Regions from separate parts of the Pseudoalteromonas sp. TB41 genome, predicted to be linked through region 1. Evidence: predicted binding sites of a transcription regulator. Region 1 holds the regulator's gene; each other region holds the start of a gene.

Region 1 (5,928 bases):
AGGCCATAAAAAACATGACTTCTGAAAAAATAAACCAGCTCATACCTTGTCTAAATGAGCGATCCATTTGTGCAGAATATAAACCTTGATGCGACTCTTCAATCACATTTTTAAACCAGCTAAACAGCATATAAAGCAATACGGCAATACCCACATACAGTAAGTAAACACCACTGCCTCCCTCTTTACCCATATCCATAACTGTTAAGGCTGCCCCTACCGCAATAAAAAATAGCGCCACCGCGCCAACTATTGGCCATGGGCTTTGATCAGGTACGTAATAATGTTCATATTTTTGATTCATTTCATTTGCTCCTAGTTTTTCACTAGTTTTATAAGCTAGTTATTACTGGCTACTAACTTCTCGCTAATATCAAATACGGTATAAGACAGAGTTAACTCCTCCACATCACTGGGTAACTCAGTATCAACATAAAAAAGTAATTTAAACTCTAACTCCTCGCCAGCTTTTAAAGGTTGCTGGTCAAAGCAAAAACACGCTATTTTGTGTAAATACTTAGCCGCTTTACCCGGCGCTACCGAGGGTATCGCTTGCATCACTTTGTCTTCATTACTGTTGTTTTTAGCGCTAAACATAACCTCACGCATGGCCCCTGGTTTTACATCTACACTGTATTCTTTAGATTTAACCTCAAAAGGCGCACCACTTTGGGCATGCGTAGTAAAACTAACGCTGACCTCTCTATTCTCAGTAATCAAGGTACTTTGCTGTGCTTGTTCTAGCGAGGGCTTACCATTAAGCCCGGTTATATCGCAAAACACGTCATATATAGGCACCATGGCAAATGCAAAAGCAAACATTGCAATGCAAATAACCACCAGCTTTTTTAATAACGGCAAGTGAGTCATTATTTAATGTCCGGTGGCGTTGAGAACGTATGATATGGCGCTGGTGAATCAACTTCCCATTCAAGCCCTTCTGCCCCATCCCAAACTTTTGCAGGCACTTTATCGCCCCCTTTTGCACATTTATACACAACAACAACAAACAGTAATTGTGATAAACCAAAGGCAAACCCACCTATACTAATAATGGCGTTAAAGTCAGCAAACTGCAGCGCATAATCAGGAATTCGACGTGGCATACCGGCTAACCCAACAAAATGCATTGGGAAAAACAGCACATTTACACTTACCAACGACAACCAAAAATGCCATTTTGCCAAGGTAATATTGAACATATTTCCGGTCCATTTTGGCAGCCAATAATAAGCCCCCGCCATAATAGAAAACACCGCGCCCGTTACGAGTACATAATGAAAGTGCGCAACCACAAAGTAGGTGTCGTGGTATTGAAAATCGGCAGGCGTAATAGCCAACATCAATCCCGAAAAGCCACCTAAAGTAAACAGCACAATAAATGCGATACTAAACAGCATCGGCACTTCAAAGCTAATAGAGCCACGCCACATAGTTGCTACCCAGTTAAATACTTTTACGCCGGTAGGTACCGATATCAGCATAGTCGCGTACATAAAAAACAACTCTCCCGCCACGGGCATACCTGTAGTAAACATATGATGCGCCCACACAATAAAGCTCAACAAGGCAATCGAGGAAGTGGCGTACACCATAGAGGCATAACCAAATAGTTTTTTACGTGAAAAAGTAGGCACAATCGTAGAGATAATGCCAAAGGCAGGCAAAATCATAATATAAACTTCAGGATGACCGAAAAACCAAAAAATATGCTGGAACATTACCGGATCACCACCACCAGCGGCATCAAAGAAGCTGGTCGCAAAGTATTTATCGGTGAGTACCATAGTAACTGCACCAGCAAGTACCGGCATAACCGCAATAAGTAAAAAAGCCGTGATCAACCATGTCCACACAAATAACGGCAGTTTCATCCACGTCATCCCCGGAGCACGCATATTCACTATAGTAACCACCACATTAATGGCACCCATAATCGAACTGATACCCATTATGTGTACCGCAAATACAAACATTGCTGTGTTGTCGTTACTATAAGTGGTGGAAAGCGGGGCGTAAAAGGTCCAACCAAATGCAGGGCCACCACCAGGCATAAACAATGACGCTAACAAAATTAAAAACGCAAACGGTAAAATCCAAAAACTCCAGTTGTTCATTCTCGGTAATGCCATATCTGGCGCACCAATCATTAGCGGGATCATCCAGTTTGCCAATCCAGTAAATGCAGGCATTACTGCACCAAATACCATGATCAGTCCATGCACTGTGGTCATTTGGTTAAAAAAGTGTGGATCAACTAACTGTAAACCCGGCTGAAATAGCTCAGCACGGATCACCATGGCCATTGCTCCACCAATCAAAAACATGGTGAGGGAAAAAATTAAATATAAGCTTCCGATATCTTTATGGTTGGTTGTAAATAACCAGCGCTTAAAGCCAGTAGCGGGTTGGTGGGCATGATGAGCCTCATTGGTGTTAGGTTGTTCTGCAATGCTACTCATTATTTAGCCTCCCCATCAGCATCCAGTGCCGCTTGTATTTCGCTTGGTTGAATTACCTCTCCGGTGTCATTACCCCATGCGTTACGCTTATAAGTAATAACGGCTGCTATCTGCTTAATAGATAATTGCTTTGCAAAAGACTGCATCGCTGTACCTGGTTTACCATAAAGTAAAATATCGATATGACCTTTGATATCACCTACCACTATTGGGCTACCTTTAAGTGCAGGAAAAACACCTGGCAGGCCTAAACCAGTTGGTTGGTGACACGCAGCACAGCTCGCCATATAAACTTGCTCACCCAGTGCCATTAACTCTTCTTTTGGTACTACTTGGTCTAATAACGCAGCGTCTGCTTCAGCTGCTTTTTGCTTGGCTTGTTTAGCCTCTGCTAACCACGTTTTGAAGTCTTCTTCTGTTTTAACTTCTACCACAACAGGCATAAAACCATGATCTTTACCGCAAAGCTCTGCACACTGCCCACGGTAAGTACCAACCTCATTAATATTGGTCCATGTTTCGTTAATAAACCCAGGGTTTGCATCTTTTTTAACGGCAAAGTCAGGCACCCACCATGAGTGAATAACATCATCTGAAGTCATTAAAAAACGTACTTTTTGATTAATTGGTAGTACCAGCGGTTTATCGACCTCGAGCAAATAATTCGGGTTTTTATCAGCAAGGTTGGTTATTTCATTTTGAGGTGTAGCTAGCATGGAATAAAACTCAACGTCCTCCCCCATATACTCGTAATGCCACTTCCACTGTGAGCCTGTAATTTTAATGGTGAGATCAGCTTTGCTGGCATCCTCCATGGCAATTAAGGTTTTAGTCGCAGGAATGGCCATAACAATTAATATGACAAAAGGGATCGCAGTCCACAGTATTTCTACTTTGGTGCTTTCATGGAATTGGGCAGGGACAGCCCCTTTAGATTTGCGATGATGAATGAGTGCCCAAAACATAATGGCAAACACGATCACCCCAATCACACAACATATTAAAAAAATAGTCATGTGCAGTTGGTATACATTATTACTTATATCGGTTACGCCTTTACGCATATTATATTGGCTATTAGCAAGCACATTCTGCGAAAAAACAAACAATATAAGCCACAAGGAAGAACTCAGCTTACCCATGTGACGGCTCCTTTGATGCTATTGCTGACGCAAAGCGAAGAGGCATACGGCTTAAACGCCTATTCGTTATTTTTATTTTTTATAAGGGTGCTGGATTTAGTAAATGTGTGTTCTCAAAACGACTAAGCTGTGAGTTATTTTTATTCCAGCTCTTTAATAACTAGTTAAAAAATAAACAATAAGCAAGGTGAGTATGAAAAATAAACAAGGTGTATTTTTTAAAATGCGCAGCTAAAAAAATAGCAACTAGTCAGGCAATTAATCTAAGAGTCAGGTTTAGTAAGGGGTGTATTGAAATTACAGGATAGAAATATAAAAAATTGTTAACTTAAAAAAGCAGAGTAAATTTGTTTATTTATAAAGTATTTAGTGATTTTATTTATGATAGGAGAAGCACTTAACAACATATAGTCATACATTTGATAAGTTAGACATTGTGCTGCTAACAAACCCAGCGCCTAATCACTATTAAGCGCTAAATTATGCTTTAATACTACATCCAGTCAGCGTTACGAATAACACCTACCGCTAAGCCTTCAATATTGAACGACTCATTTTCTAAATCGACCTCAATAGCTGAAAACTCATCATTTTCAGCATGTAAGAGTACTTTTCTGCCCGCTTTTTCTAAACGCTTCACGGTTACATCGTCGTCAACACGGGCAACAATAACTTGTCCATTTTCGGCAACTTGGGTTTTATGCACAGCAAGTAAATCACCATCCATAATACCAATGTCTTTCATACTCATACCGTTAACACGCAATAAAAAATCGGCCGCAGGTTTAAACATTAAAGGGTCAATTTTACAGTGGCTTTCTACATGCTGTTGCGCCAATATTGGCTCACCGGCAGCAACCCTGCCAATTAAAGGCAAGCCCAACTGCTCTGGCTCCTCTTCTTCAACAAGCTGAATGCCCCGACTCGCGCCTGGCTTCATTTTAATAACACCTTTTTTGGCCAGTGCTTTTAAGTGTTCTTCTGCAGCATTCGCACTTTTAAAACCCAGTGTTTGTGCAATTTCGGCACGTGTAGGAGGCATACCAGTGTCTTTAATAAACACTTTAATGAGTTCGAGTATTTGCGCTTGGCGTTTCGTTAATGGTCGCATACAACTGGTTTTCCATACAGTACAATTAACTGTGAGTATATACAGTTATTTAAAAATCGCAAATATAAATTAATGCCTTATATGCCGTTATCATCAAACAATAACCTACTTTAAAAGCAGGGTGATAAATGTAATTATTAGCAACGCATTATCATATTAATAAATTTTAATTCTCAATTACTTATCCAAGGAGCTAGCATGAGTATTTGGCATCAACCGATTACATTAGAGTTTTGTAAGCAATTAGATCAAGGTATTACAGGCCAAGGGACACTCATGAAAACCATGGGAATAGAGATCAGTGAAATTGGTGATGACTACTTAGTGGCAACTATGCCGGCAATTCCAGAGCATCATAACCCTATGGGTATCGTTCATGGGGGTGCAAATGTGGTGCTTGCTGAAACAGTAGCAAGTTATGCCGCTAATTTTGTGGTTGATTTCAATCGATTTTATTGTGTTGGCCAAGAAATCAGTGCAAGTCATTTAAAGGCATCACGCAATGGCACATTAACGGCCACAGCGAGAGCTTATCATATCGGCAAGCGCAGCTCGGTTTGGGATATTAAAATAACCAATAGCCGCAATGAGCTTTGCTGCGTATCACGTATGACCGCAGCCGTAGTTGAGCGAAAAGGCTAGTAAGTCAATTAACCAAGGTTGAAGTTAAATTACTTTTCGAGAGGGTAAATAGTAATTTCTACGCCTGCACCAATTGCAGATATACGTAACAAGGTATCTGCATGTAAGGCTTGGTTAAAGCATTTTGGCGAAGTGCCAGACTCAAACCCAATATCGAAAGTTCTGCGTGAACAACTCAACCATTGCTTTAATGCATTGCGTGAACACGACTCGATTAACTCACACAAGTGATTAATCGCTTTATCTGGCGTGGTTATTTCACCTGCAACCTCAATGCGAGCAAGTTGACGGTATTCGTCTTTATCATAATGTAAAATAGTTGCGACCTTTTTTAAATCAGCAACTAATACGCTAATATCTTGCTTTGACTCAAGCTCTAGATCTACATTTAAAAATTGAATTTCCGACATTATCTCGTTTTTACCCTCTATTAATTTCATTGCAAACTTTAACGCAGTTTTACCGTTATACCAAATCAACAACGCAGGAATTACCTCATTAACGCATTTTTAGCGTTAGCCTCTGAATATTGCCCACTATTTACTCCTCAAAAACGCCCTCTACAAAATAC
Region 2 (5,928 bases), on a different contig from region 1:
TTGGCTATTTCGGCCGCGCCATCGTCACACATTTCTAAACTAAGATAATGCGCTGAGCGCCCCACAATATGCGATAAGTCTTCCACAGAGTAAAACTCTAAGCGCTGCACAATACCAAAACGGTCACGCAGTGGAGAAGTTAATGATCCCGCACGGGTAGTTGCACCAATGAGTGTAAATGCGGGTAAATCAAGCTTAATAGAACGCGCTGCAGGGCCTTCACCTATCATAATATCGAGCTGGTAATCTTCCATTGCCGGGTAGAGTATTTCTTCAACTTGCGGGCTCAAACGGTGAATTTCATCAATAAACAGTACATCACCTTCTTCAAGGTTAGTGAGCAATGCGGCTAAATCGCCCGCTTTTTCAAGCACAGGCCCAGACGTGGTTTTAATATTTACGTTTAATTCGTTCGCCACAATATTAGCAAGCGTGGTTTTACCTAAGCCTGGTGGGCCAAATATCAATAAGTGATCCAACGCTTCGCTACGACTGCGCGCAGCTTCAATAAATATTTCCATTTGTTGCTTAACATGCGGCTGACCACGATAGTCGGCCAGTAACTTAGGCCTAATAGCACGGTCTATGGTGTCTTCGTTGGTTTTTTCAGCAGCATCTATTAAGCGATCAGCTTCGATCATAATTTACTCACAGCATTGATTTCAAAGATTCTTTAATTAGAACTTCAGTCGACATATCGGGTTTGCTTACTGATTTTACTGCTTTTTGCGCTTGTGGCAATTTATAACCGAGCGCCACTAATGCCGAAACCGCATCATCGGCCGCATTATTGGCTATAGTTGCATCGCTCGCAGGCTCTATTACGGCGCTATCGCTAAATGGGGTAAATAAGTCATTACCCCAATTTTTTAATCTGTCTTTCATTTCGAGCACTAAGCGCTCTGCGGTCTTTTTGCCCACCCCTGGCAGTTTAACCAAGGCAGTGGCATCTTCATTGTTTACACAACTTACAAACTGCTGCGCCGACATGCCCGACAAAATGGCTAAGCCTAATTTAGGCCCTACTCCATTGGCTTTTAACAGCTCTCTAAATAACGCACGTTCGGTTTTATTATTAAAGCCAAACAATAACTGTGCGTCTTCGCGTACTACAAAATGAGTGTACACAATGGCGTTGTCGCCTACTTTAGGCAAATCGTAAAAACAGGTCATTGGCATTTGTACTTCGTAGCCAACGCCGCTCACTTCTAAGAGTATTTCTGGGGGCTGTTTTTCAACTAACACGCCGTTTAAGCGACCTATCATTGTTATTTCCTTAGACGTCCTCTAACGGTTTTGCTTGCGCTACCCGCTAGTTTTATTAAATTTTGTTCAGAGTGGGCATGGCAAATTGCAATTGCAAGCGCATCCGCCGCATCGGCTTGCGGCGTACCTGGCAGTTTAAGTATGTTTTTAACCATATGTTGAACTTGCGATTTATCTGCCCCACCGTTACCCACAACGGCTTGCTTTATTTGCCGTGCTGAGTATTCAAAAACCGGTAAGTCGGCCATAGAGGCACCGACAATCGCAGCACCACGGGCTTGACCTAGCTTTAAAGCAGAATCAGGGTTATGCGCCATAAATACTTTTTCTATAGCAAATGTTTCAGGCGAAAATTGCTCTATAAGTTGCGTAATGCCCTGGTAAATCATTTTAAGTCGGGTGGGAAAGTCATGATCGGCTAATTTAATACAGCCACTGCCTAAGTATGAAAACTTGGCACCTTGATGCGCAACCACACCGTAACCCGTTAAACGCGAGCCCGGATCGATCCCTAAAATTATGGCCAAACAGCACTCTCATTATTGTTATTTATTAATAGTGCTAATAATGCCAGAGCACTGTATAAATTACCAGTACAAAGCAAAAACAAAAATGCCTACTTAAAAAGTAGGCATTTAAACGCTATTTGGCTGGAAAGTTTACGCCAATGCGCGTACTAAGCCTTGGGTATTTTGTTTAAGCGTACGGGCAATCATAAAATAGCCTAACCCAGCTACAAACACGCCGCCAGCAGCGGGGCCTATAATCCAAATATTAGGATGCAGCTTACCCGCTAAATCAAACATTTGCTGCTGAACAATCAATAACGCAATATCGCTGAAAAATGCAGCCACCAGTCCGGCTAAACCGCCCAGTAATAAAAACTCATACAAGGTGGCATTTTTGATTAATCGGCTTTTAGCGCCCAAAGTACGCAGTATCACAATTTCTTGCATCCGCTCACCTAAGCTTGCTTGCACCTGCGATATAAGTACCAACGCGCCACACAACACCACAATAGCCAGTACAAAGCCAATAGCTAACGACACTTGCTCAATAGTCGATTGAATTTGTCTAACAAAGTTGTCTACATCAATCGCTGTAATAGTAGGGTATGCTCGCAATAGCTGGCTAAAATCGCGCTTTTGCTCAGGCTCAATACGTACTGATGAAATATACGTGGCCGGAAAGCTGTTCAACACATCAGGGCTTAAAATAATGAAAAAGTTAGGTTTAAGCGTGGCCCAATTAACTTTACGTACACTGGTAATTTTAGCGTCGAACGACTGCGCACCAATTAAAAACGTGAGGGTATCGCCCATTTTCACATCAAGGCGCTTCATCATCGACTCTTCAAGTGAGGCCTCAGCTACTGCGTCATCGCCAAACCACTGGCCATCGATAATGTCATTTTGTGAAGGGACTTCGTCAAGCCAAGTTAAGTTAAGCTCGCGGCCAATGCCTGAGCGGGCTTCTTCGTCTTTTTTCTCGTTGTCTTGCAATGACACTTCACGTGCTACTGCTTCGCCATTTACTGCATTCACGCGGCCACGAATCGTTGGGTAAAACTCCGACACTTGAATGCCTTTTTGCGCTAAGTATTCATTTACCGGATCCAGCTCATTTTGCGTAATATTAACCAAAAAGGCATTAGGTGCATCGCTTGGTAACTGAGACTGCCAATCCGAAATAATGTCGTTTTTTAGCACAATTAAAAACAACAGTAATTTAATCGCTAGCGAAAAACTGATTAGCTGCACCGCGTTAACGTTGGCACGTTTTTGAATAGACGCAATAGCCAACGACCAGCTGTTACCTGGCTTTAAGCCAAGCTTTCGGCCCCCGCCAAATATTAATTTAGAAATTAAAAACAACACTAAAATAAGCGCAAGCGTTGAGGCAAATAAAATAAGGGTAATTTTAATATTGTTACTAAATAACCACATTAATAAAAATACCGTTAAGGCGCTAAGTCCTAAATGGATTTTACTTACCGCAAGGCGATCGCCTAAATTACGGCGAAGCACTCTAAGTGGTGGAATATCAAATAAATCTAACAATGGCTTAATAGAAAACATAACCGCACAAATAACCCCGGTGCTAATGGCCACTAACCACGGTTTAAACCCTGCCATAGGCAGTTCGGTTCCCATGCTTTTTGCAAGGTAACCAGTTGCAACTTCTTGTAAGCCGTAACCAATAGCAAGGCCAACAACTACCGCCATGGTACACACCATTAATAAGTGCATAAGGTAAATTTTGCGGATTATATCGCGGCTGCCGCCTAAAGTTTTCATCATTGCGACAGGGTCGTATTGGCGCTCACAATAACGTTTAGCTGACACCGCAATGGCTACTGCAGCTAAAATAATGCCCAGCAAACCTGCTAACAATAAAAAACTTTCGGCTCTGTTTAAGCTATTTGAAATAGGAGACTGGCGGTCTTTTACACCATACCAGTTTTGGTTTTCTTTGAGTTGCGGCTTTAACCAATCGTAAAAACTATTGATGTCGTTTTCATCACCTGCATATAACTGGCGGTAAAATACACGACTGCCTGGCTGTATTACTTCGGTTTTTGCCACATCATCTATGTTTATGAGCACCCTACGGCTACTAGAGAACACATTAAATGGCGCATCGGGTTCTTCTACAATCACCTTTTCAACATTAAATAACGCGGCACCTAATTCAACTTGGTCGCCTACGTTTATGTTTAAGCTATAAAAAACTGACTCACTTAACCATACGTTACCAGGGCTTGGCGCACCGGGTGCAACCTCAGTTTGAGCATTCAAACCCGACTTAACTTTCAATTGGCCTTTAAGCGGGTAACTGTTTGATGCAGCCTTTACCGAGCTAAACTGCATTTGATCGTTTGCAAACAGCATAGTGTCAAAGTACACCATTTGTGCAGTTTGTAAGTTTTGTTGTTCTGCTTTGGTTATAAAGGCGGTATCTATGGCGTGATTGCTGGCAAGAACACGATCTGCTGCTATAAATGCACTGCTTTTTTGCGCAATACTTTGTGCAATTCGCTCAGTTACCATAGATAAGGTAAGTACGGTTAATACCGCCAGTGCAATGGCTGCGCTTATTACGGTTAGTTCACCACGGCGAAACTCACGAGAAAATAGTTTAAGCGCTAATTTAGCCCACATTTGCCATTTCCTCTGTTGAATTTTGTACCAGCTCCCCCGCCTCTATTTGAATAATGCGTTCACATTTTTGCGCTAAGGCTTCATCGTGAGTGACTAAAATGAGGGTTGTTCCGTTTTGCTTATTTAAATCAAATAATAACGACTCAATCATATGGCCATTTTTGCTATCTAAGTTAGCTGATGGCTCATCGGCAAACAATATTTTTGGCGAACCCACAAACGCACGGGCAATCGCAACACGCTGCTGCTCACCACCAGATAACTGCGACGGGTAATGATCAACCCGATGGCTTAAGCCTACTTTTTCAAGCAAAGCGAGCGCTTGTTCTTTGGCGTCTTCTTTACCTGCAAGCTCTGCTGGTAGCATCACGTTTTCAAGTGCAGTTAAACTTTGTACCAACATAAAAGACTGAAATACAAAGCCAACTTTTGCAGCTCTGAGTGCGGCCCGCGCTTCTTCGTCTAATTCGTGCAGCGGCTCCCCATCTAACATTACTTCGCCGCTGCTTGCCGTATCAAGCCCTGCTAATAAACTTAATAAAGTGGATTTACCTGAGCCCGACGTGCCAACAACAGCAACAGACTCACCGTGCTTGACATTAAAGCTGATGTCGCTGAGGATGGACAACTCACCTTCAAGGGTAGATACAACTTTAGACAAACCATTTACTTGAATTATATTTAATTGAGAAAGCGCTGACATATGACTCATTCAATCCTACGTTTTGTATTTATTTTATTTTTAGTTATTAACCCGCTTACTGCGGCAGCTAACAACACGATTTTAATACTTGGTGACAGTTTAAGCGCAGCCTATGGCTTAAAACAAGAACAAGGCTGGGTGCAATTGTTACAAGATAAATACGATGCCGAGCAACGTAATATCAATTTAGTTAATGCCAGTATTAGCGGTGAAACCACTGGTGGCGCCCTGCGCAGACTTGATGCATTACTTGAGCAATATCAACCAACTCATGTGCTCATAGAGCTTGGCGCTAATGACGGTCTACGCGGTTTTCCAGTTACTAAAATGCAAGACAACTTGACCGCTCTAATTGAAAAAAGCCAAGTAATAGATGCACAAACCGCGCTAATGGAAATTTATATTCCACCTAACTATGGCCCACGTTACAGTAAAATGTTCACCGATAGCTTTGCCAGTGTTAGCAAAGCCACAGGCTCGTATTTAATGCCGTTTTTTGTACTTAAAGTAGCAGGCAAAAGCGAGCTAATGCAAAACGATAACTTACACCCTAACAAAACTGCGCAACCAATACTACGAGATGAAATGTATAACACGATCAACCAGTGGTTAAATAAAGAGTAAAGCCGTGTAAAACTTCTGGCGCAAGCGCTTATTATTAAACGCTTGCGCAATAAACATCCAAACAAACAAATGCTTATTGATTTTTTTAAAAATACACGTACTATTGCAGTCGAAGTCGGTATGTGGCGCAGCTTGGTAGCGCACTGTCATGGGGTGGCAGGGGTCGAGAGTTCG
Region 3 (5,928 bases), on a different contig from region 1:
GCTGCCACACTTGACAGTGTTTCATTTAATGACGATTACATTACGGCAAAACGAGCTGAAGTTGAAGGCTACCTTGAAACGATAAGTAATGAACTCAAGGCATCAAATGCTACATCATTGAAGAAAAAGAACGAACAAGAGCAAGATGATTTAGACGTATTATTTGCACCTAAAAAGAAATGGTAACTCCTTTCTAAATAAAAAAGCCCATGCAGTTGCATGGGCTTTTTTTTGAATAGGATTTTGCCCCACTTTGTGTTTACATACTAGGACATATACATATTCTAACAAGCTGCCTGCATTAAGATAAAAATGCGAACTTAACAATAAACAAGGCAGTTAAAATCCAAACACTAATGCTTACCTGATCTTTTTTGCCACACAGCACTTTTACCGCCGTATAAGAAATAAAACCAAGTGCAATACCGTGTGCAATTGAGAAAGTCAGCGGTGTCATTAATAATACAACACTCACCGGAATTGCATCAGTCATGTCGTCCCAATTTACAAACTTTAAGTTTTGTAGCATCAATACAGATACATATAAAATAGCTCCCGCGGTTGCGTATGCAGGTACCATTTGAGCTAAAGGCGCAAAAAACATCATCAGTAAAAAGCAGCAACCCACAACCACAGCGGTCAAACCCGTTCGACCACCAACAGATACACCTGCAACAGACTCAATGTATGACGTGGTTGTTGAAGTACCGAGCATTGCACCTGCAATGGTTGCAGTGCTGTCGGCGCTTAATGCACGACCTAAACGCGGCATATTGCCTTTTTTATCTGCTAAACCAGCCTTCTGAGTTACCGCAACTAACGTGCCTGAGGTATCAAACAAATCAACGAATAAAAACGCAAAAATAACACTCAACATCGACAGTTCAAACGCGGCACTAAAGTCCAGTTGCATAAAGGTCGGCATGATAGAAGGTGGCATAGCAATAACACCATGATACTCCACTAACCCCATAGACACAGCAATCGCGGTGACTAGTAAAATACTAATCAGTACGCCACTTTTAAAATCGCGATAAAGCAGTGCAGCAATAACAAAAAAGCTGAAAATAGCCAATAAAGGACCAGGCGAGGTAATATCACCCAACTGCACCAGTGTTGCAGGACTTGATACAATAATACCGGCACTTTTAAGTGCGATGAGAGCTAAAAATGCGCCAATCCCCGTTGCTATTGCTTGCTTGAGCACCAAAGGGATTGCATTAATAATCCACTCTCGCACCTTAAATAAGCTTAGAATTAAAAATATACACCCTGACATAAATACCGCACCCAACGCAGCTTGCCAGCTATAACCCATACCTAATACAACACCATAGGTAAAAAATGCATTTAATCCCATACCCGGTGCCAATGCCAGTGGATAATTGGCCCACAAACCCATAATAAAACACCCTATTGCAGCAGCAATACAGGTGGCAACAAAAGCAGCACCTTGGTCCATACCGGCTTCTGCAAGCATAGCTGGGTTTACGAATACGATATAAACCATCGTAATAAATGTAGTCATACCGGCAATACATTCACGGCGAACCGAAGAATCATTTGCACGGATTTTGAATAAGGCTTCGAGCATAATAAACTTGTGGTTGTAAAAAGTGGCGAGATTTTAGCATAAAAATAACTTTTTACAGGACATTTTACCTTGCTATATACTAAACTAGCTAAGTGATTAAAATAACAAACGAAGTAGCATGATCAAAACGACACCAAGTGGCCAAGACTTAGAGCAACAATTAGACAACATTCTTTCTTTTGTAACGCAACCAAGCGATGCAAATCTCCCTGCGAGCTCTAAAAACACCGATCAAGACACATTAAATAAAGCCCTTTATTACCTTAAAAATGAACAAGGCGCCTTAGCCGCAAAATGGATGCGTTTGGCAGCAATGGCAGGAAATTATCGCGCGCAGTTTTATTTAGGGCTGTTTTTTATAAAAGGACAAGGTGTGCCGCAAAGTGTATTTCATGGTGCTGCGTGGCTTAGCTTAGCCAGTAGTCAAGGCTATGAACCCGCCATAGAAGCAATGAGCGATATACGAAAACATATTAGTACCAAACGACTTAAAGATGCTCAATGCTACGCAGCCAGCCTGTATGAACAAATTCATCAGTTACAATTTTCACATTTGATCCCCTCTAGTAGCGAAAAATAATTTCACTGCGCAGCAACTCATTTACCTGTAAATTAATTAAGCGTTTATAAACCCAAAGCAAGCACGCTTAATTAATTTAAACTACTGTATACCCCCTGTTCATCTGTATTTATTTGCTCCCAGCCTTAAAATTAATTCTGTGGGGATTAATTTCCAATAAAAATTAAACCTTTGTTATATATAGATTATTTGTATATTTATAATAACTGTCGCGTTTTAAGATGAATAACTGTACAAAAAAATAGCAAAAAACACTTGCACCAAACAACTGTATAAACTACTGTATGAATGTACTGTATAAAAACCCAGTGAGTGAGAAGATTATGTTACAGCCAATTACCCTAAGAACAGTTAAAAGCTATCAACAAGATGACCAATCAGATTGTGTTAACGTTGTACAAATTGAAGATGAAATTTCAGCAACGTTTGAGTTATTAAAAGTATTACACCAATACAACAGCCTAAACGCATGGACACTGTTAATAGCACCAGATAACGTACCGAGCAAAGCGCTACTTGATTCATGCTCAATTGATACCAGTAAATTGCTGGTTATTCGTCAAAAGCATTTAGTTAATTTAGAGTATGTTTTAAGTTCTGCACTTCACAATGGAAATTTTGCCGCGGTGATCACCTGGACTGACATAATAAATAACCAACAACTGTCGCAGTTATCATTAAACTTGAGCCATACGCGCACTAAGTTGTATTGCTTTAGCAAAAAAAGCGCTCACCCTGAGATTTCACTTACGCAATAAGCTTGATAAACTAGCGTTTTAATACACAGTACATTTATCATGACTTCTAACGCCCTATTATGTTTTTGTGGCAGTCAGCAACCTTATGCTGATTGCTGCGAGCCTTTTCATTTAAAAACCAAACAGCCACACACACCAGAGCAACTTATGCGTGCACGCTACAGTGCTTATGCTGTTAAAAACGCGGTTTTTGTTCGTGAAAGTTATGCAAAAGAAAAACAAGCTGAAAACTCAATTTCAGAAATTAAAGATTTTGCAAATAGTTGCCGTTTTATAAACTTAACCGTATTAGACTCTGGTTATAATGATGAAACAGGATTTGTTACATTTAAAGCTCACTACTTTTATCAAGATTTATATTGCGAGTTGGCAGAAAATTCAAGGTTTATTAAAGAAGATGGACAATGGCGATACCTTAATGGTGAGATTACACCGGTTGCCGATATTAAAGTAAAACGTAATGATACGTGCCCTTGTGGCAGTAATAAAAAATACAAAAAATGTCATAGTGTATAAACTTCAGCTACAAAAAATGGGCCACAAGGCCCATTTTCAAAAACTACACTAAACGCAAATTAGCGTTTTACTCGCCATCATCTTCATCGAAATCTTGACGCTGTGCAGGTCTTGCTAAAATCTCTAAGTAAAAAGAAGTTAAACCTTGCTTTTCAATTTCACTGATGTGATTGTTAATTTCAGCAACGTGAACCACTTGGGCTTCTTCAGCCGTGTTACCAAACTTACAATCAAATGCCCAGTAGTCGGCATCAACAGGTAAAGTTTTATTACGTTCTCTTTTCAAATATTTTTTCACTTCATGCTTTGCAGCATCAACCATACGAGGGTATTTGATTTTCTCATGATTCAGCGTGAATGTTTTCTTCATTACGTTCCTAATTACCTTGGTTTAATGATAATGGCATTTAATGTCATACCATTTGCGCCATTATAGCAATTGCATTTAAATTTTGGATGCTTTTTTTATATTAAATCAGTTATTAAAATAAAGCACTTATAAAACCAATAGTTACTTTCTACTATAAACACAGTTTATTACAATCAAATGGCATGTATAAAGCAGCAATTGAACACATATAATTAGGCACTAAACAAATGTAATGGCTGGTGGATAGCTTCATTTTGTAAATCATCATAAAATGCCACCGCATCCATTTGAGGGTTTGATAGCTCGGTGTTGGTATTTTGAATTCGTCGACGTACCGCTAATTCACAGTTATCAATGACAGTCAGTGGAATGTGGTTTTTATCATCACGAATATTAAATGGCTCAGGCTTTAAGCACTGAGTTAACTTTATATCACTCATCCCTACAGCGCTTCCCATTTTTGCTAAAAGCTCTGTGTTATTTTTACCAATTAACATATTAAAGGTATCTGGCGCTAATGGCTGCTTTGGACCTGCGCCAAATTGTTTACGCAGAGCATCTTCATCGGCATGATAATGCTTAGTGTCACTTTTGGGTAGGTGGAATTCACTAAAATCGAGTGCATCGTGAGAGAGCATTGCTAATAAAAGTGCAAACTCGCCTCGGCGGTTTTCGTGCACACTTTCGTTAAGCCTCGTTTTTAACTGGCTCTCCGTGATTAACAAATCACCAATCTGCATAGACTTTAGCCTATTTAACTAATTAATAAGTATTTATCGGCTAAATTTGAATTTTCTTTAGCTTTTTTCTTTACTTAAATAAGAAGTTTGCTATTATCTGCCGCGTTGCATTGGAGGGGTTCCCGAGCGGCCAAAGGGATCAGACTGTAAATCTGACGGCTCAGCCTTCGCTGGTTCGAATCCAGCTCCCTCCACCACTTTTCTTAGGCTAAGTTAAGTGGGGCCAAATGCAATAACAATTAGTGTGGAGGGGTTCCCGAGCGGCCAAAGGGATCAGACTGTAAATCTGACGGCTCAGCCTTCGCTGGTTCGAATCCAGCTCCCTCCACCACTTCTCTTCTCTACCTTATTTCTTTTTATTCAAATACCCACTGTAAACTCATACCATGATTGTTTAACCAGTTACTTGCTTGTTTATAATCTGAATAAAATAATCCCACACGTTGCCAAAATTGAGCGCTGTGATTTAAATATTTTAAATGTGCTAATTCATGAACAATCACGTAGTCAATGACCCATGTCGGTGCACTTGCCAAGTGTAAGTTGAAGGTTAGTTCACGCCTGCGATTACAACTACCCCAGCGACATTTATACAATTGAATACGAATATTACTCGGTAGCTTTTCACCCATCAGCTGACAATAATCGTTAACTCGCATTTCAATATAACTTTCTAATTTCTCATGCAGAAACTGCTCTAGCAAACTTTGATACATTTGCGTTTGATACTTTACACGTGAAGAAATACTCAGTAACAGCGTTTGGCTTTCATTGTGCTGCTGCCATTGAGTGCGTGCTGCGTTTTCAAATTGCACATTTACAGCTTCATTAAATAATTTAATACTCTGGGTTTTGAGTGGAAACTGTCGTGTATCGGCTTGAATTTGTTGCTTATGTAACTGAGCATCAATCCAGTCCTGTTTACTTAACAGCCATTCATTAATTTGTGTTTTCGTTACAAAATGGGGCGCATATACCGTAAGCTCACGTTGTGCGACTTTGATAGCCACTGTTTTTCTTCGCTTACTACGCTTTAAAGTGTAATCCAACAATGAATGCTGCCTATTTATAATTAACCACTGGGTTTTATTTTACCTTGTACCATAACGGCTAATCTATAAATAATCCTCACTAAATGCCATTTTAATAACAATGCATTTAGTGCTACTCAATAAATAGTATGGTTTAGAGCTTAAAACACTTACGTTACTTTTGTAATTTATAACTCAATACCTTGTGATTATTATTGTATTTTATATTAGACTGAATTTAAGAGTTATTATGTGAATGATTGATGTTAGCTAATTTTTTTATAAACGAACCAGATCCAAGCCTAATTATTAATGGTGTATACGACCCAAGTTTAGTGA
Region 4 (5,928 bases), on a different contig from region 1:
CGAGATCAGTCCTTAAGTACCGAACAAAAGGAGTTGTTAATCACACAACAAAAAAGTGCAAAAAACTTGCTTAATATTCTTAACGATATTTTAGATTTTTCTAAAATTGAAGCAAATGCCATGGAGTTAAATATTAAGCCTACGCAGCTAACTCCATTTATCGAAAATATACGTTCTTTATTTTCCTCTATTGTTGCTGCCAAAGAGGTAGAATTTACGGTTATTCAATCTAAGAATTTGCCACTGTGCATTAGTGTTGATGAATTACGCTTAAATCAGGTGATCATTAATTTACTCTCTAATGCGTATAAATTTACGCAGCAAGGCTTTGTGAATTTGTCGTTTGATTATCACGATAATAAGCTTCAAGTTAGCGTTGAAGATAGTGGCATTGGTATTGCGAAGGCACAGCAATCACTGTTATTTAGCGAATTTACTCAAGCTGATGTGGGCGTTGCTCGTAAATATGGGGGAACAGGGCTCGGGTTGGCTATTTCTCAAAAGCTGATAAAAATGATGGGCGGTGAAATTCAGTTAAACAGCGAAGAGGGTAAAGGTAGTACGTTTGCGTTTAGTATTAGTGCACCAGAGTCAGCAGACGCTCCCTCAACCTTACCTAAAAAAGCAGCTTTGCAACCAAATCTGCTGGGTAAGCACATACTGTTGGTAGAAGATAATGCGATAAATCGGCAGGTTATTTCAAAAATGTTGGAGCCGACTAAAGCTGTGGTTGTTATGGCCGAGGATGGTATTAAGGCTCTTGATGTATTAAAAGAGCAATCGTTTGATTTGATTTTAATGGATTGCCAAATGCCTAACATGGATGGTTATGAATGCACACGTACGATTAGAGTTATGGAACTTAAAACAGGTTGGCGAGTGCCTATAGTAGCGATTACGGCTAATGCCTATGAAGAAGATAAACAGCGATGCTTAATAGCCGGTATGGATGACTTTATTGCCAAACCAATTAATAGTGATGATTTATACACTGTGATTGGTAATATACTCAGTTGATAATGGTTCAACAGGCAAAAGCTTACACCGTGCCAGAGAGTATTCGCTTGCCAAATGGTTAAATGTATCTAATTAGTTTTATGAGCAGAAAGATAATAGGACGGAGGATTAGCCTGAGTAAACTAATGGCAAGTCGATGCTACTCAGGCTAAGTAATTACATTGACTCTAATTTCATACCGCGTGTTTCTTTGATGTATTTGACCACAAAAAATACACTAATAAATGCCGATAAGGCATAAAAGCCATAAGCGCCAGCTAAACCAATACTACCTAGCATGATAGGGAAGGTCATAGTAATAGCAAAGTTAGCTATCCACTGCGCACTAGCAGCAACTGCAAGCGCGGCGCCGCGAATGCGGTTATTAAACATTTCACCAAGCAGTACCCACACAATTGGGCCCCAGCTTAAACCAAAAAATACCACAAACAGGTTAGCCATTATTAAAGCAAAGGTACCCATATTTTCGCTAAGTGCTAACTTGCCCGCTTCATCAAGGCCTGCACTGCCAAAGGTGTAGGTAAGTGCACTTAAACTAATAAACATACCTATACTACCTACCAGTAACAATGGCTTACGTCCCACTTTATCAACTAAAGCAATAGCAATAAAAGTAGACAAAATATTAGTGGTACCCGCAAGCACGTTTATAAACAGTGATTGTGATTCATCAAAACCAGCGGCTTGCCAAAGCTCTGAACCGTAATAAAATACCACGTTAATACCAACAAATTGTTGAAACACTGACAAGGCCACACCCACCCAAACAATAGGGTGTACCTTTTTACTGCCATCGATAAATAAATCGCGAATACTTGGTTTTTTATCGCTTTTCAGAGACTGCTTTACGTCATTGATTTGCGCATCAGCATCATCGTTTGAAATTTTATTAAATACAGTTTTAGCGTGTTTAAGCTTGCCTTGTGCGACTAAGTAACGCGGTGACTCAGGAATAAAAAGTACGCCAATTAAAAATAAGCCTGCAGGAACAAGTTCAGCCCAAAACATCCAGCGCCATGCGGCTAAATCTAACATTAAAATACCTTCGGCACCGCCAGCGGCGTTAGCAATTAGGTAATTACTTAAAAAGGCTGCGAATAAACCAAGTACGATAGCGAGTTGTTGTAATGTCGCTAAACGACCACGTAAACTTGCTGGTGCTACTTCTGCAATATAAGCAGGTGCTAAAACAGAGGCTGCCCCTATGCCTAATCCGCCAAATAAGCGGTAAAAAATAAACTCAGCAGAACTATCGGCAACCCCAGAGCCAAAAGCGCTGACTGCAAATATAATGGCAGTGACAATCATAATAGCGCGACGGCCAAATTTGTCAGCTAATGGGCCAGCAGCTAAAGCCCCCAGCGCACAACCTAATAATACAGATGCAACATTAAAACCAGTTGCAACACTGCTTGAGTTAAATGTATTACCTAATGCCGATACGGTGCCGTTTATAACGCCCGAATCGAAACCAAATAAAAAGCCACCAATAGCGGCAATGGCCGATATAAAAATAACATATAAAAGCGAGCACTTAGTCTGTGCGCTATGCTCACCTTTAGTTGCATGCTGTGTCGTCATGTTGTTCAATCCTAATTTTTATTATGTGTAATGAAGTTAAAGTAGCACTAAATTTGCTGGCAACCTTAGCACAGAGTGATCACGCTAAAAAAGATATTTCAATAGTAATACGTATGCATAAAAATTTATTGGGTTGATAAAAATAACGAGATACTAGATACTGTTTTTATATACAGTGTGGGCGGTTTTATGAAAAAAGAGTTACCAGCGAAATATTATTTGGCACATTTTAGAGAGCTATTAACGTTTGTGAGCGAGAAATGCATGCATTTACTCGAGCAAAAGCATATTTCATTTATTAGTAAAATAAATACGCTCGACGAGCAGAGCCAGTGTATGTTGGCGCGCATTTATTCTCGTAAGCCTTATTTAGTTCAAACCCAATCATTAAACTACGAAGAAATTAGTTCGCCATACCAAGCACTTTTTAAATTAAAAGCGGCAAAGTTAATTGTAGAACCCTCTAATAAAGATCATAGGCAACTACTAAGTCACCTAACAAAACCGGCCTTAATAGAGCTGCTAGAAAAGCAAGAACAACCACCATTATTTAAAAAAAGCGCTGCTAAAAGTAACTTAGTTGAAATAGCTAGTTCATTCTTTGAATCTAAGCCAGAGTGTCTTGCACACTTATATAATCAGTACGTGATAAATAATAGAGAAGAGTATTACGAGTATTTTGAATTTTTATATATCGGCAGGCTCAGTGCAGGCGATATTAATCATCAAAATCGATTTGTACTGCGAGATTTAGGCGTAACACCTGTTAGGCAAGAGCATAGTGAAAGCTTGTCGCGCTTTGATTCAATAGAGGAAGCGCAGTCTAACTATGCATTAAACCGTTTGCGACTAACGCTTAAAAATACAAAAGATGACAATGAAAGAGAGGTACTAGCAAAGCAGCTAATAAATGAAGTAGCGTTGGGGGTTATTGCACAAGAGTTAAAAAACAAGTTACTGGTTATACTTTATAAGCAACTAAAAGCAACTAACCCAACACTTGCGTTTGATGTACTTAATGCTTGCGAAGACGATGCACAAGCCTTAGAAATTCAAATAAGGGAGCAATATCGACAAGGCAATAAGCAATGGGTAAAAAAGCAGCTTGAGCAAATTATAGAAAACCCGCTCACCGATGAGTTACTGTACTTTGCGGATGACTTTTTAATGCGCAAATTTAACAAGCAAACACGCTCACGGCTTAGTGAAATGTTAGCCAGTACACGCTGTATTATAGAAGTTGATGAACTTTACCGTGGCGATGTTGAGTTAGGTGTAAGTGATCACTACACTCGCCAAGGTAAACACGTTTTTTATACTGAGAATACCTTGTGGCAAAGCTTATTTGCGCTGGTTTTTTGGCAGGAACTTTTTATTGAAACCCCAACCCCACCCTGCAATGAATTTGATATTTTCCCACAAGCGTTAAAAACAGACTCCTTTTACTTAAATCAATCCTCACAAATAGAAGCGCGGCTGGCTGCGTGTAATAGTACCCCCAAATTGCTGCGTTTAGTGTGTAACCATGCCGCGAAGTATTATGAGCAACCAAATGGCTTATTTAGGTGGCACCCAGATGTTTTAAAGCCAGTAGAGATGCTTATATTAAATAGCCCAATAACGGCTTTACTTCAGCATTTAAAAAATATGGCAAAAAACTACCGACAATTAAAAGATGGTTATCCCGATTTAATGATTGTTGATAGTAACGCCGTTCATTTTGAAGAGGTTAAAGCGCCTGGCGATAAGCTCAAAAGAAACCAACTAGTGAGTATCGATAATTTAAAAAGCTGTGGCTTTATCGTAAATATTGCAGCGGTAAACTGGTATGTAGATCCTAAGCGGATTTATAGTGTGGTAGATATTGAAACAACAGGGGGATTAAAGGGTGGTAATCGAATTACCGAAATTGGTGTTGTTAAAATACAGCAAGGCAACATTATTGATACATGGACTACGCTGATAAACCCAGAGCGGCCTATCCCTCGTTTTATTACTAAACTAACCGGTATCAACGACGCCATGGTAAGTGATGCGCCTATATTTAGCGACATTGCTTCGACTTTATTAGATAAGCTTTCGGGTAGTATTTTTGTCGCTCACAATGTTAATTTTGATTATGGCTTTATTAAAAAAGAGCTTGAGGGGCTGGGAATCAACTTTAAAATGCCAAAACTATGTACCGTTGTTGAATCACGTAAAGCATTTAAGGGATTAAAGTCGTACTCACTGGGGAATTTATCTGCACACTTTAATTTAGATTTAACTAACCATCACCGTGCATTAGATGATGCTAAAGCGGCCGCGCAGTTATTGTTACTGGTACAACAATCTACAAATAGGGTTTGCGTTTAGGAAGTAAAAAGCGCTAAGTGCGCTTTGTTACTTTATTTTCAAAGTCACTTTTTACGATATCGAGCGCTTTTAATACTTCTTCGGGCTCTACATCGTGTTGCTCTAATATCATAATTAAATCAACAGCCAGTTTTATGTGTGTAGGGGCGTCTTCTAGCGGTTTACTCATTAATATCTTTCTTTTTAGCAATCTGATCAATCGCAAAGTTAATGGCAAGTTCAACGCGTTGTTCCATGTCCATACGATCTGTTTGGGTTAGATAAAACGCCATGTCTACATCGTATCGAATATAACGTGGGGGTAACTGATTGAGTACGGTACAGCAAAAGTCAGCCATTACATCGTCGTTGTAACGCTCATTAAGTTTACGTTTTTCTATTTCTTCTAAAACGAGTTTTTCGTAAAAATTGTGTATGTCGTCATCTAATCGCATATTCCTGTCACTCTTTTTTATTGTCTGTAATGAGTCTATACCAAGGACTGTTATAAATCGAGAGCCGCTTTAAATAGTTGTTTATGGACACTGACTAAATCATTGATGTTACGTTGATAACCCCCACCTAAAGCGCACATCAGCGGTATGTTTCGCTGCTTACAAAAGTTAAGAACAGCAAAGTCGCGTTTATACACACCAGCTAGAGAAACATCAAATAAGCCGAGTTCGTCTTTGGTATAAATATCGGCGCCCGCATTATATAAAATAATATCGGGCTGGTGGAGGCGAACACATAACTCAAGAGCTTGCTCTAGTGTTGTTAAATACTCTGCATCTGTGGTGTTTGCAGGTAAGGCAAAGTCGTAGTTTGAGTGCTGTTTTTGCCGAGGAAAGTTTTGTTCACAGTGAATTGAGCAGCTAATTATCTGCTCGTGCTGTTGGGTTATTTGCGCGGTACCGTCACCTTGGTGTACGTCACAATCAAATATTAATACAGTATCGGCTTGCTCTGTTGCAATAAGGTGCGCTGCCGCAATGG

The links. The regulator LexA, encoded in region 1, represses DNA repair genes until DNA is damaged. The targets are predictions, from matches to a motif close to TACTGTATNNNNATACAGTA.
Region 2: a site for LexA is predicted at 1,843-1,862, ahead of ruvC (crossover junction endodeoxyribonuclease RuvC). Genes of this name have one in related genera too.
Region 3: a site for LexA is predicted at 2,453-2,472, ahead of L641_RS0103425 (SulA-like leucine-rich domain-containing protein). Genes of this name have one in related genera too.
Region 4: a site for LexA is predicted at 2,757-2,776, ahead of L641_RS0107500 (exonuclease domain-containing protein). Genes of this name have one in related genera too.

The regions. Positions count from the first base shown of each region.
Region 1 covers NZ_AUTH01000085.1:29,772-35,699, reverse strand. The annotation lists gene L641_RS0113620 (cytochrome c oxidase subunit 3) at 1-304, opposite strand, end outside; gene L641_RS0113615 (cytochrome c oxidase assembly protein) at 340-870, opposite strand; gene ctaD (cytochrome c oxidase subunit I) at 870-2,462, opposite strand; gene coxB (cytochrome c oxidase subunit II) at 2,462-3,604, opposite strand; gene lexA (transcriptional repressor LexA) at 4,098-4,715, opposite strand; gene L641_RS0113595 (PaaI family thioesterase) at 4,914-5,357, shown strand; gene L641_RS0113590 (hypothetical protein) at 5,387-5,767, opposite strand.
Region 2 covers NZ_AUTH01000122.1:49,009-54,936, reverse strand. The annotation lists gene ruvB (Holliday junction branch migration DNA helicase RuvB) at 1-641, opposite strand, end outside; gene ruvA (Holliday junction branch migration protein RuvA) at 649-1,266, opposite strand; gene ruvC (crossover junction endodeoxyribonuclease RuvC) at 1,269-1,793, opposite strand; gene L641_RS0121880 (FtsX-like permease family protein) at 1,926-4,427, opposite strand; gene L641_RS0121875 (ATP-binding cassette domain-containing protein) at 4,417-5,130, opposite strand; gene L641_RS0121870 (arylesterase) at 5,131-5,754, shown strand; tRNA gene L641_RS0121860 (tRNA-Pro) at 5,871-5,928, shown strand, end outside.
Region 3 covers NZ_AUTH01000020.1:53,356-59,283, reverse strand. The annotation lists gene L641_RS0103440 (hypothetical protein) at 1-186, shown strand, start outside; gene L641_RS0103435 (NCS2 family permease) at 302-1,594, opposite strand; gene L641_RS0103430 (sel1 repeat family protein) at 1,713-2,174, shown strand; gene L641_RS0103425 (SulA-like leucine-rich domain-containing protein) at 2,498-2,932, shown strand; gene L641_RS0103420 (YchJ family protein) at 2,972-3,448, shown strand; gene L641_RS0103415 (DUF6172 family protein) at 3,516-3,818, opposite strand; gene L641_RS0103410 (VC2046/SO_2500 family protein) at 4,031-4,558, opposite strand; tRNA gene L641_RS0103405 (tRNA-Tyr) at 4,671-4,755, shown strand; tRNA gene L641_RS0103400 (tRNA-Tyr) at 4,805-4,889, shown strand; gene L641_RS0103395 (SprT family zinc-dependent metalloprotease) at 4,915-5,607, opposite strand; gene L641_RS0103390 (PAS domain S-box protein) at 5,853-5,928, shown strand, end outside.
Region 4 covers NZ_AUTH01000052.1:2,540-8,467, forward strand. The annotation lists gene L641_RS0107485 (response regulator) at 1-1,017, shown strand, start outside; gene L641_RS0107490 (sugar porter family MFS transporter) at 1,174-2,598, opposite strand; gene L641_RS0107500 (exonuclease domain-containing protein) at 2,788-4,953, shown strand; gene L641_RS22855 (YbaM family protein) at 4,967-5,122, opposite strand; gene L641_RS0107510 (late competence development ComFB family protein) at 5,115-5,387, opposite strand; gene L641_RS0107515 (histone deacetylase) at 5,438-5,928, opposite strand, start outside.